Regions from separate parts of the Pseudomonas sp. OTU750018 genome, predicted to be linked through region 1. Evidence: riboswitches for the same ligand, from Rfam matches in the RefSeq annotation. Region 1 holds a riboswitch; each other region holds the start of a gene.

Region 1 (2,195 bases):
ACTTACGCCAATGGCATGCTCAACGCCCATATTGCCGCACGCAACCCGACGACCGGGGCCACTCTGGAGCGCAAGGCGCTGTTCCACCGGCAGAACCTTAACGCTGCAGCGGCAGCGCCAAGCAGTAGTCCAAGTAGCAGCGCCACACGCGATCCGGCGCTGATCGGCACCTGGGTACACGAGAAGATCATCAACAGCGGCGGTGCCAATTTCGCTTCAATGACCACCCAGATGATTCTGCAACTGAGTGATGACGGCAGCGTTTCGCAGTGGACGCGCAGTGTGGCAGGTGGCGCTGATTGGAACTACGACAGCCCTGGCGAGCTGCAATACAGCGGCCGCTGGCAGAGCAACAACGGCTTGTTGGAAGTGCAGATGCAGGGTCGCAGTGACTATCAGCCTGCCGCCTACTATCGCTTCAGTGACCAGTACCTGGTCACTGAGAGCAACACCGGCAAGCTGATCTGGCAGCGCCGCCAGTAGTCAATCAGGCCGACTGATGCAGACGCGTGTTGAACAGCGGCCCACGGCTATAAGCGGACAGTGCCTTGGCAGCGGCCAGCACACCCAGATCAACCAGTGGCTCGATCAGGATCACGCTCATATAGGCCAGACCAAAACTACCCACGGCCGCCAGGTTCTCACCGGAGAAACCGTTGCCATAGAACGCCCAGAAGCCGACCCAGGCGACGATGCCACCCTGATAGGCGGTCGACAGCGCCAACGCCTGTTTGTAGGAGAGGTCTACATAGGCGGTGCCCGGCGCGATAATGCGCTTGGCCAGCACACTGATCGCCCACAGCGGCACCAGCAGCGTGGTGACGTTCATGCCGTACTGCGGCAGGTCAAACTGAGCAAACAGCAGCCCCTGCAGTAATAAGCCGAGCGCCAGACCAACAGCCGTGGCACCCGCGCCAAACAGCAGCAGCAGTGTCGAGCCGAGGATCAGGTGCACCTCGGAAACCCCGACCGCATGGTGCGGAAAGACCTCGAAGAAGCAGAACACCAAGGCGGTGGTTAGCAGGCTACGCAGCGCTAAGGCGGCAGCGCCACCGTTGCTGCGTACGCTGTCGAGGGCAAGTTTGGCCGTAAGGCCAAAGGCACCTGCGGCGGTTGCATAACTGAGGAAGAGTTTGGCGCCAGTAACGACTTCTGGTTCGATGTGCATAGCGATTCCTGTACCGCGCCCACCGCGCGATGATCCGGATTGAGGGGATGGGCATAAGCGCCCGACTTCGATGGCAGGTCTCCTGGCTCACGGCTTGATACTCCACCCGCCTTCCCAACCTTGCGGTCAGTGGCATCTGGGCGTCGCTCGCCGTTTACAGTTGCGGGGGCAGCCATGGCTTCGGCACCGGTTGTGGTGCTTTCCATGTTCCCTTTTCATCCAGTCGCATCACACGGGCTGGAACCATCGGCGGCCACCTTACCCGGCGGCCGCGGGAAATGACAGAGCCTGGCGTTTACCGCGCAGGTAAACCAACGGACTGAGTAGCGCCTGACGCCGTATGGAGCAAGCAAGTGAAGACACCACTGGCGTTGGCGCACAGCAGCCCCTGAGCATCGTGCAGCGTGGCCTGTACCGCGACATGTCGCCCTTCGCGCTGCTGCACGCGGGCTTCGGTTCGCAGCGGCAAAGCCGCAAGACCAATCGGGCGCAGGTAATTCACCTGCAGGCTGGCGGTCACGTAGACCTCCTCGGCACAGGCTTGCGAATACACCGCCAACCCCAACGCCGCATCGAACAGCGTGGCGGTGTAGCCGCCATGCACACCGCCAAGCGGATTGAAGTGCACAGCCGGCGGCTGACTGCTGAAGCTCGCCACCCCGGCTGCGGCCTGCAGCTGAGCGATACCGTAGTCCGCACCGATATCACCGGCCAGCCAGGCCTTTAATCGCTCAAAGAGACTGCTGTGCATGCTCAGGCCTCAGATCAGGTGCGGCGTACTGCGCACCACCAGCGCCTCGACATTCACCCCACGCGGCAGAGTGCCGTAGACCCGGCCGCCCTGCCCGCCCAAACGGCTGGCTATAAAGGCATCGCTTACCACCGAATTGCCGGCTTCCAGCAGCAGCTTGGCCTGTAGCGCCAGGGCCACGTCTTCGGTCAACTGACGGGCGCGGTACTGGATATCAGCGGTGTCGCGAAAGTCCGCCTGCAGCTTGGCGATATGCGCCTTGAGGCGGGCATCAGC
Region 2 (2,195 bases), on a different contig from region 1:
CGCGGGCCGTACCCCAGTGGATCGGTGCTCTGATACTGACCGCCACCGCTGCCGGCGAGCGGCACGCTGTCAGTAAAGCTGCTGGAAAAATCGTGCTGACGGGCGAAGTGAATACGGTTGTAGTCCACGCCCACCACGCTGCGGCTGTCCAGGCCAAACAGGGCGTGTTCCAAGGTGAAGGTCTGACGGTCGCCGACCTGCTCCTGGGTGTGCTTGATCTCGTAGAAGTCACTGCGCTTGACCTGATCGCCCGGCTGCCAGCGGTAGGACTCGGCATTGCGCCAGTAGCGTTGGGTTTTGATGTAGTAGAGCTGGTTGCTGGCGGTCAGGGCATCGTTGATGCGCCAGTCGCTGACCAGTCGGGTGATCTGGTCGTTGTAGCGAATCTCGGCGTTATCGACGTTGTAATTGCGCTCGCGCAGGCTCTCGCGGTACTGGCCGGCGACCAGCGGTGTGCCCAGGTAACGCTGCGGGTCCTGATCGCCCTGATCATGGGACAGGGTGAAACTCAGCGCATCGCTGGCATCCCAGCGCAGGGCCGCGCTCAACGCCTGGCTCTGCGACTCGCCATCATCGACCCAGCCATTGCTGGCCTGTTGATTGAGGTTGAGCCGGTAGCTCAACGCATCACTCAGCGAGCCGCCGCTGTCCAGCGCGGCCTGGCGACGGTCGTCGCTGCCGTAGCCGATACGCAGCTGGTTGCTGATGGCGCCGCTAAACGGCTTTTTCGGCACCACGTTGATCACCGCGCCGGTCGCGCCTTCACCGAAGAGCACCGAGGCCGGGCCGCGCAGCACGTCAACGCGCTCCACCGACCAGGTGTCGACCGGGAAGGTCACGGTGCCGGCCCCGACATACTGGCGGGTGCCGTCGTACAGCTGCATGGTCGCGCTGTGCCCGGTAAAGCCGCGCGCCGACAGTGCGGTGCCGCCATTGCCGGGGCTGCCGATGCTGCTGATGCCAGGGGTGCGGGTGACCGCATCCTGCACGCTGAGGTTGTTGCGTCCGCGCACCTGCGCGCCGCTCAGGCTGCTGGTGCTGGCCGGGGTTTGCAGGGCGCTCAGGCCCAAGCGCGAACCACTGCTGCTGGGCGTATGCAGATCGCTTTCGCCCTCCGCAGCAGCCTTGGCCTGAACGGTCGTGGCCGGCAGATTGACTGGAGATTCGCCCGCCACAGCCGAACCGGCCAGGCACAGGGCAAGGGAAACAGAGAGTTGAGACAGGGGATAGCGCGCCATGATGCTTCCATCGCAAAAGGGATAGGCACGGCAATCCCGATGGAAACGCGCAACAGCAAAACACGGGCGCGCAGGCACCCACGATCGGCGTCAACGCCCGCCCACCGCGGGTTGCCAAACAGTTGGGATGGCCGCTGCATCACGGGCAGCGTGCAACATCCCTAAGAATCAGGCCGGTCTCCGGGCTCGCGAGGGTCATGAAGCCATCGCCTTCCCATGCAGAAACTGCACAGTGGCATCGTGATGACTTCGCTCGCTTACCGTTGCGGGGGCAGCGTCGGACTAGCCCAAAGGGCGCACCGACTTCCCGTTTAACCTCACGCACGGCGGCGTGAGACACCTGAAACGGCGCGGATATGACCATTCAGGCCAATCCGCGTCAAGTTTTTAGCTGTTGCCGAATGGCTCTACAGCAGTCATTTCAGCCTTGATCAAGGCGTAAGCGTAGGGTGGACAACGCGAAGCTTTCCACCATTCGTGGCGCAGTGACTCAGCCCTTATCAATCCGCAGCTCAGGCACGGCGCGGCCGGCCACCAGACGCTCGTCGACCAGGCGAATCACCGCAGCCTCGTCACGGATACCGAACCACTCGCCCTGCGGATAAAGGCTCGCGCTCGGCCCCATATCGCAGGGGAACTGACATTGGCTACGGGTGATGTGCACACCGCCCTCGCACTCCAGCTTGCCGGCAGTCTTGAGGCGCTGACGCAGGGTTTTCCACAGACCCAGCGCGCCCTTGCGTGTGCAGCGCGGACCGTTGCACAGCAGCAGACGCTGGGCGTGCGGCGGAATGTGCGACCAGGCGTGCTGCGCCGGCACGGCGGGTACATCACTGCAGGCCGTATGCAGTTCTGGGCACTCAAGCAGCGCGGCCAGGCCATCGAGCCAGGCGTCTTCCATCGCCGTGCAGACCACAAACACCGACGCGCCATCAGTGCGCTCGGCGATCTGCTCAC
Region 3 (2,195 bases), on a different contig from region 1:
TGGCGTTCAGCGAACGTTATCCCGAGCGCTATTTCGACGTGGCCATCGCCGAACAGCATGCCGTGACCCTGGCGGCCGGCATGGCCTGCGACGGTGCCAAACCGGTGGTGGCGATCTATTCGACCTTCCTGCAACGCGCCTATGACCAGCTGATCCACGATGTGGCCGTGCAGCACCTCGATGTACTGTTCGCCATTGACCGCGCCGGCTTGGTCGGTGAAGACGGTCCGACCCACGCCGGCAGCTTCGACATTGCCTACCTGCGCTGCATCCCCGGCATGCTGGTGATGACACCCAGCGATGAGAACGAACTGCGCCGTATGCTCACCACCGGTCACCTGTTCAATGGCCCGGCCGCCGTCCGTTATCCGCGTGGTAGCGGTCCGAATGCCGCCATCGAGCCGGGCCTGGAACCGCTGGAAATCGGCAAGGGCATCGTTCGCCGCAACGGCAAAAAAACCGCCCTGCTGGTCTTTGGCGTACAACTGGCCGAAGCCCTCAAGGTCGGCGAAGTGCTGGATGCCACGGTGGTCGATATGCGCTTTGTCAAACCGCTGGACGAAGCCCTGGTACGCCAGCTGGCGGCCAGCCATGAACTGCTGGTGACCATCGAAGAGAACAGCGTGATGGGCGGTGCCGGCAGCGCGGTCAGCGAGTTTCTCGCTCACGCCGACATCCTCAAGCCGGTGCTGCATCTGGGGCTGCCGGACTACTACGTCGAGCACGCCAAGCCCGCGCAGATGCTCGCCGAATGTGGATTGGATGCCGCCGGTATCGAGGCTGCCGTCCGCGCACGCCTTGCCATGCTTTCTGCATGAGCACCGCTCATCCAGAGCTGAGCCAGGCTTGCTTGTAATTCATTCACCCGCGCATTAAGGTGCGCGGCGTTTTACTTCCGCCAAGGTGCGCCCTTCCACAGTGAAGCGGCGTTAAACGGGAAGCCGGTGCGCTCACGAAGAGCAACCCCGGCGCTGCCCCCGCAACGGTAATCGACCGCAGAGTCGTTCTGCACGTCACCTCAACGCCACTGGGTTATCCCGGGAAGGCGAGGCGGCGCACGTCGAGAGCCCGGAGACCGGCCTTGCTGGATGTGACTGGTGTTGCGGAGGGCATCACCGTCAAGCTCAGGCTGCGCCAGCGCGCCCGTTCTTGCCCCTGCCCTCCTCAAAAGTCGTTTGATCTTTTGAGGATTCTCTACGTGAAATTGTCCCGTCTTACCCTGGCTGTGGCGCTTGCACCTGGCCTGGCGCTGGCTGCTGAAGCGACGCAGCCCTATCAAGCCCAGCCGCTGGTGATTACCCGTGCCACACCGCTGCAAACCCCGGCACCGGCTAGCGTCGCCGTGATCAGCCGTGAGCAGATCGAAATTAGCGCTGCCAGCAGCTTGGTGGATGTGCTGCGCACCCAGGCGGGGCTGCAAATTCAAGACACGCTCGGCGACGGCAATCGGGTCTCTTTGAGCTTTCGTGGCTTCGGCGCTAATGCGGCGAATAACACCTTGGTATTGGTGGATGGCCGCCGGCTGAACAACCCCAGCCAGGAAGCCGCCAACCTCAATAGCGTGCCGCTGAGCAATATCGAACGAATCGAGATTATCCGCGGCGCCGGCAGCGTGCTGTACGGCGACCAAGCCGTGGGCGGGGTGATCAATATCATCACCCGTCAGCCCAGCGAGAATGAAGGCTACCTTGAGACCAGTCGCGGCAGCCATGATCTGGAAGCATACCGTGGGCATTTCAACCAACAGCTGGGGCACGGCTTATCGCTCTACGGCAGCGGCGAGTCCCGACATACGGATGGCTATCGCGACAACAACAATGCCAGCTACAGCAATGCCTTTGGCCGCTTGCGCTACGACCATGACAATGGCTGGGCGCTGTACGAGCAGCAGAGCATTGATGACGAGTTGCGCTACCCAGGCCGCCTGACCGAAACGCAACGCCGCGCTGACCGTAAAGCCGCAGGCTCACCGCAGGACTTCAACGACAGCAAGACTCAAGTGCAGCGCCTGGCCTTCCAGCAGAATCTGGGTACGCACTGGACCGCCGACTTCGACTACAGCTACCGCGATAGCGATGGCGTCGGCGCTCTGTTCGCATCACCTTTTATCCAAGGCACTCGGGTGGAAAGCCTTAGCCCGCGCCTGACCGGCCACTGGAATAGTGACTTCGGCCGTGGTGAGTGGCTGCTGGGCC
Region 4 (2,195 bases), on a different contig from region 1:
GCAGCAAGGCGTCGGCTTTGCTGTCGGCCAGGCCCTTGGCGCAGGCGGTTGACCCGGTGCAGGCGATCAGATTGCTAAGTGGTTCCTGCGCATCGATCAGCAGGCCCAGTTCGCCCAGTGCGTGCAGCAGGTTGTCTGCCGAGTGCTCTGGGATATTCGGCAGCAGCAGACCCTGCCAGGGTGTCAGGCGCAGGCTGGCATCACCGTAGTGCTCGGCCAGATCGGCCAGGGCGTTGAGTTGCGCAGCGTTAATCCGGCCCACACGTGAGGAGGCGGCGACCATGCGCAGGCCGGCTTGCTGCTGTGGATAAATGCCGAGTACTGGATGTGGGTGGATCGAGGTGCGCTGCCAACTGAGTGGGGCCGCTTGCAGGGCGAAGGGCAGTCGCGCCTGTAGCTGTTGCAGCAACTGGCGGGCTGGAGTCACGGAGAGCAGCTGGCGCATACGGCTGTATTCGCTGCCGGCCAGTTCGAGGAAAAGCCTGAGCAGTTGCTCGATCATCGGCACGGCTTGCTCTGCGTCGACCACGCCTAGTGGCGGATCACCCGGGCAGCCGGCCAGGCCAAAGACCAGTCGGGCCGGCGTGCCGGGCAGGGCGCTTAGCCAGATATCGTGGGGGTGTTCGAGCATCGCCAGGGCTTCGCCGCCGTCCAGCTGCAGGGCGAACTTGGCCGACAGCCCATGCAGCGTCGGGGTGGTTTGCAGCAGCTCAAGCAGCGCGGCGGCCAGCGGGCGGGTGTCGAGTACGGCATGCGGATCGAGGCCGGCGGCGGGGCTGAGCAGCTGGTTGCGCACATCGTCGGCGGCCGGGTTGCTGGGGCCGAGGTCGGCGGCGAGCAGGCGCTCGATCAACTCGGCTTGCTGGCCGGGCAACACGCCACGAATCTGCAGATTGCTGCGGTTGGTCAGCTCCAGCACACCGCTGGCGCAGTGTTCGGCTGCCTCGGCGATGGCGCGTGCCTGTTGGCTGGTGATCACGCCGCCGGCCAGCTTGACCCGGCAGATGCCGCCGTCCAGCGCCGGAACGATACGCAGCAGGCCGGGACACGCGCTAGGACGTGGGTCGGGCAGGTCGGCGGAGGTTGGACGGTCGCGCAAAAAGGGTCACCAGCAACAAAGACGCGGCGACCGAACCAGCGAAATCCGCCCACAGGGGATTTCATGGCATCGGTACACCCCGCCCGATGTTGGCACTCGCGACTAGCGTCGTCGGCAGGTCTCCTGGCTGACAGGTCTTAATCTGCCGCGGCCTTCCCGGTTACCCAGTGGCACAGTTGCGGCAGACTCGCTGTTTACAGTTGCGGGGGCAGCCACGGTTTAACCGTGTTCCCTCTTAGGCCCTATGCACAATGGCGGCGGGCACCGACGAAGGCGCTATTATGCCCGCTTTGCGCGCAGGCACGACAGCCAGCTGGTCGGGCGGCGCGCTGATGACGGTTTGAGGAAAGCGCATGACGGCTTGGTTAACCCTGGTGGGTATAGGTGAAGACGGCTACGCCGGCCTGGGTGCGGCGGCGCGGTTGGCGCTGAGCGAGGCGCATTGCATCGTCGGCGGTGCCCGCCAGTTGGCGCTATTGCCTGCTGATCTGCCGGGGCAGCATGAGCTGTGGCCGAGCCCCTTTAGCCTGGAGCCGGTGCTGGCGCGGCGTGGTACGTCGGTGTGTGTACTGGCCAGCGGTGATCCGCTGTTCTATGGCGTTGGCGCGAGCCTGGCGCGGCAGCTGCCGGCTGAGGAATTGCGGGTATTTTCTGCGCCCTCATCCGTCTCACTGGCTGCTGCTCGCCTGGGTTGGCCACTGCAAGAAGTGACCGTGCTGTCGCTGGTGGCGCGGCCGTTGGCGGCGGTGCAGGCGCAGGTTTTCCCAGGCGCGCGGCTGCTGCTGTTGAGCAATGACGGCGACAGCCCGGCAGCCGTGGCCGAGTTGCTACGTGAACGCGGTTTTGGTCCCAGCCGTTTGACCGTGCTGGAGCACCTGGGCGGCGATCAGGAACGGCGCATCGATGGTCTGGCCAGCGATTGGGCATTGCCGCGCGTGGCCGATCTCAATCTGCTGGCAATCGACTTTGTGGCGGGTGCCGATGCGCGCCTGCTGCCGCTGACGCCGGGTTTGCCGGACGACGCCTATCAGCACGACGGCCAGCTGACCAAGCGCGACGTGCGCGCAATCACCCTGGCGCGCCTGGCGCCGCAACC

The links. Region 1 has a riboswitch for cobalamin ahead of HCI85_RS04995 (energy-coupling factor ABC transporter permease). Riboswitches for the same ligand answer to the same signal wherever they lie in the genome.
Region 2: it holds a riboswitch for cobalamin, as region 1 does, so the genes downstream of both, HCI85_RS15620 (TonB-dependent receptor) here and HCI85_RS04995 (energy-coupling factor ABC transporter permease) in region 1, are expected to answer to the same signal.
Region 3: it holds a riboswitch for cobalamin, as region 1 does, so the genes downstream of both, HCI85_RS19130 (TonB-dependent receptor) here and HCI85_RS04995 (energy-coupling factor ABC transporter permease) in region 1, are expected to answer to the same signal.
Region 4: it holds a riboswitch for cobalamin, as region 1 does, so the genes downstream of both, cobG (precorrin-3B synthase) here and HCI85_RS04995 (energy-coupling factor ABC transporter permease) in region 1, are expected to answer to the same signal.

What each region holds. Positions count from the first base shown of each region.
Region 1 is NZ_JAAPAU010000001.1:1,029,307-1,031,501, forward strand. It holds gene HCI85_RS04990 (hypothetical protein) at 1-483, shown strand, start outside; gene HCI85_RS04995 (energy-coupling factor ABC transporter permease) at 488-1,168, opposite strand; cobalamin riboswitch at 1,224-1,431, opposite strand; gene HCI85_RS05000 (PaaI family thioesterase) at 1,464-1,919, opposite strand; gene HCI85_RS05005 (acyl-CoA dehydrogenase family protein) at 1,929-2,195, opposite strand, start outside.
Region 2 is NZ_JAAPAU010000003.1:23,707-25,901, forward strand. It holds gene HCI85_RS15620 (TonB-dependent receptor) at 1-1,238, opposite strand, end outside; cobalamin riboswitch at 1,393-1,597, opposite strand; gene HCI85_RS15625 ((2Fe-2S) ferredoxin domain-containing protein) at 1,729-2,195, opposite strand, start outside.
Region 3 is NZ_JAAPAU010000004.1:64,508-66,702, reverse strand. It holds gene dxs (1-deoxy-D-xylulose-5-phosphate synthase) at 1-818, shown strand, start outside; cobalamin riboswitch at 885-1,098, shown strand; gene HCI85_RS19130 (TonB-dependent receptor) at 1,199-2,195, shown strand, end outside.
Region 4 is NZ_JAAPAU010000003.1:27,561-29,755, reverse strand. It holds gene cobG (precorrin-3B synthase) at 1-1,099, opposite strand, end outside; cobalamin riboswitch at 1,196-1,383, opposite strand; gene cbiE (precorrin-6y C5,15-methyltransferase (decarboxylating) subunit CbiE) at 1,453-2,195, shown strand, end outside.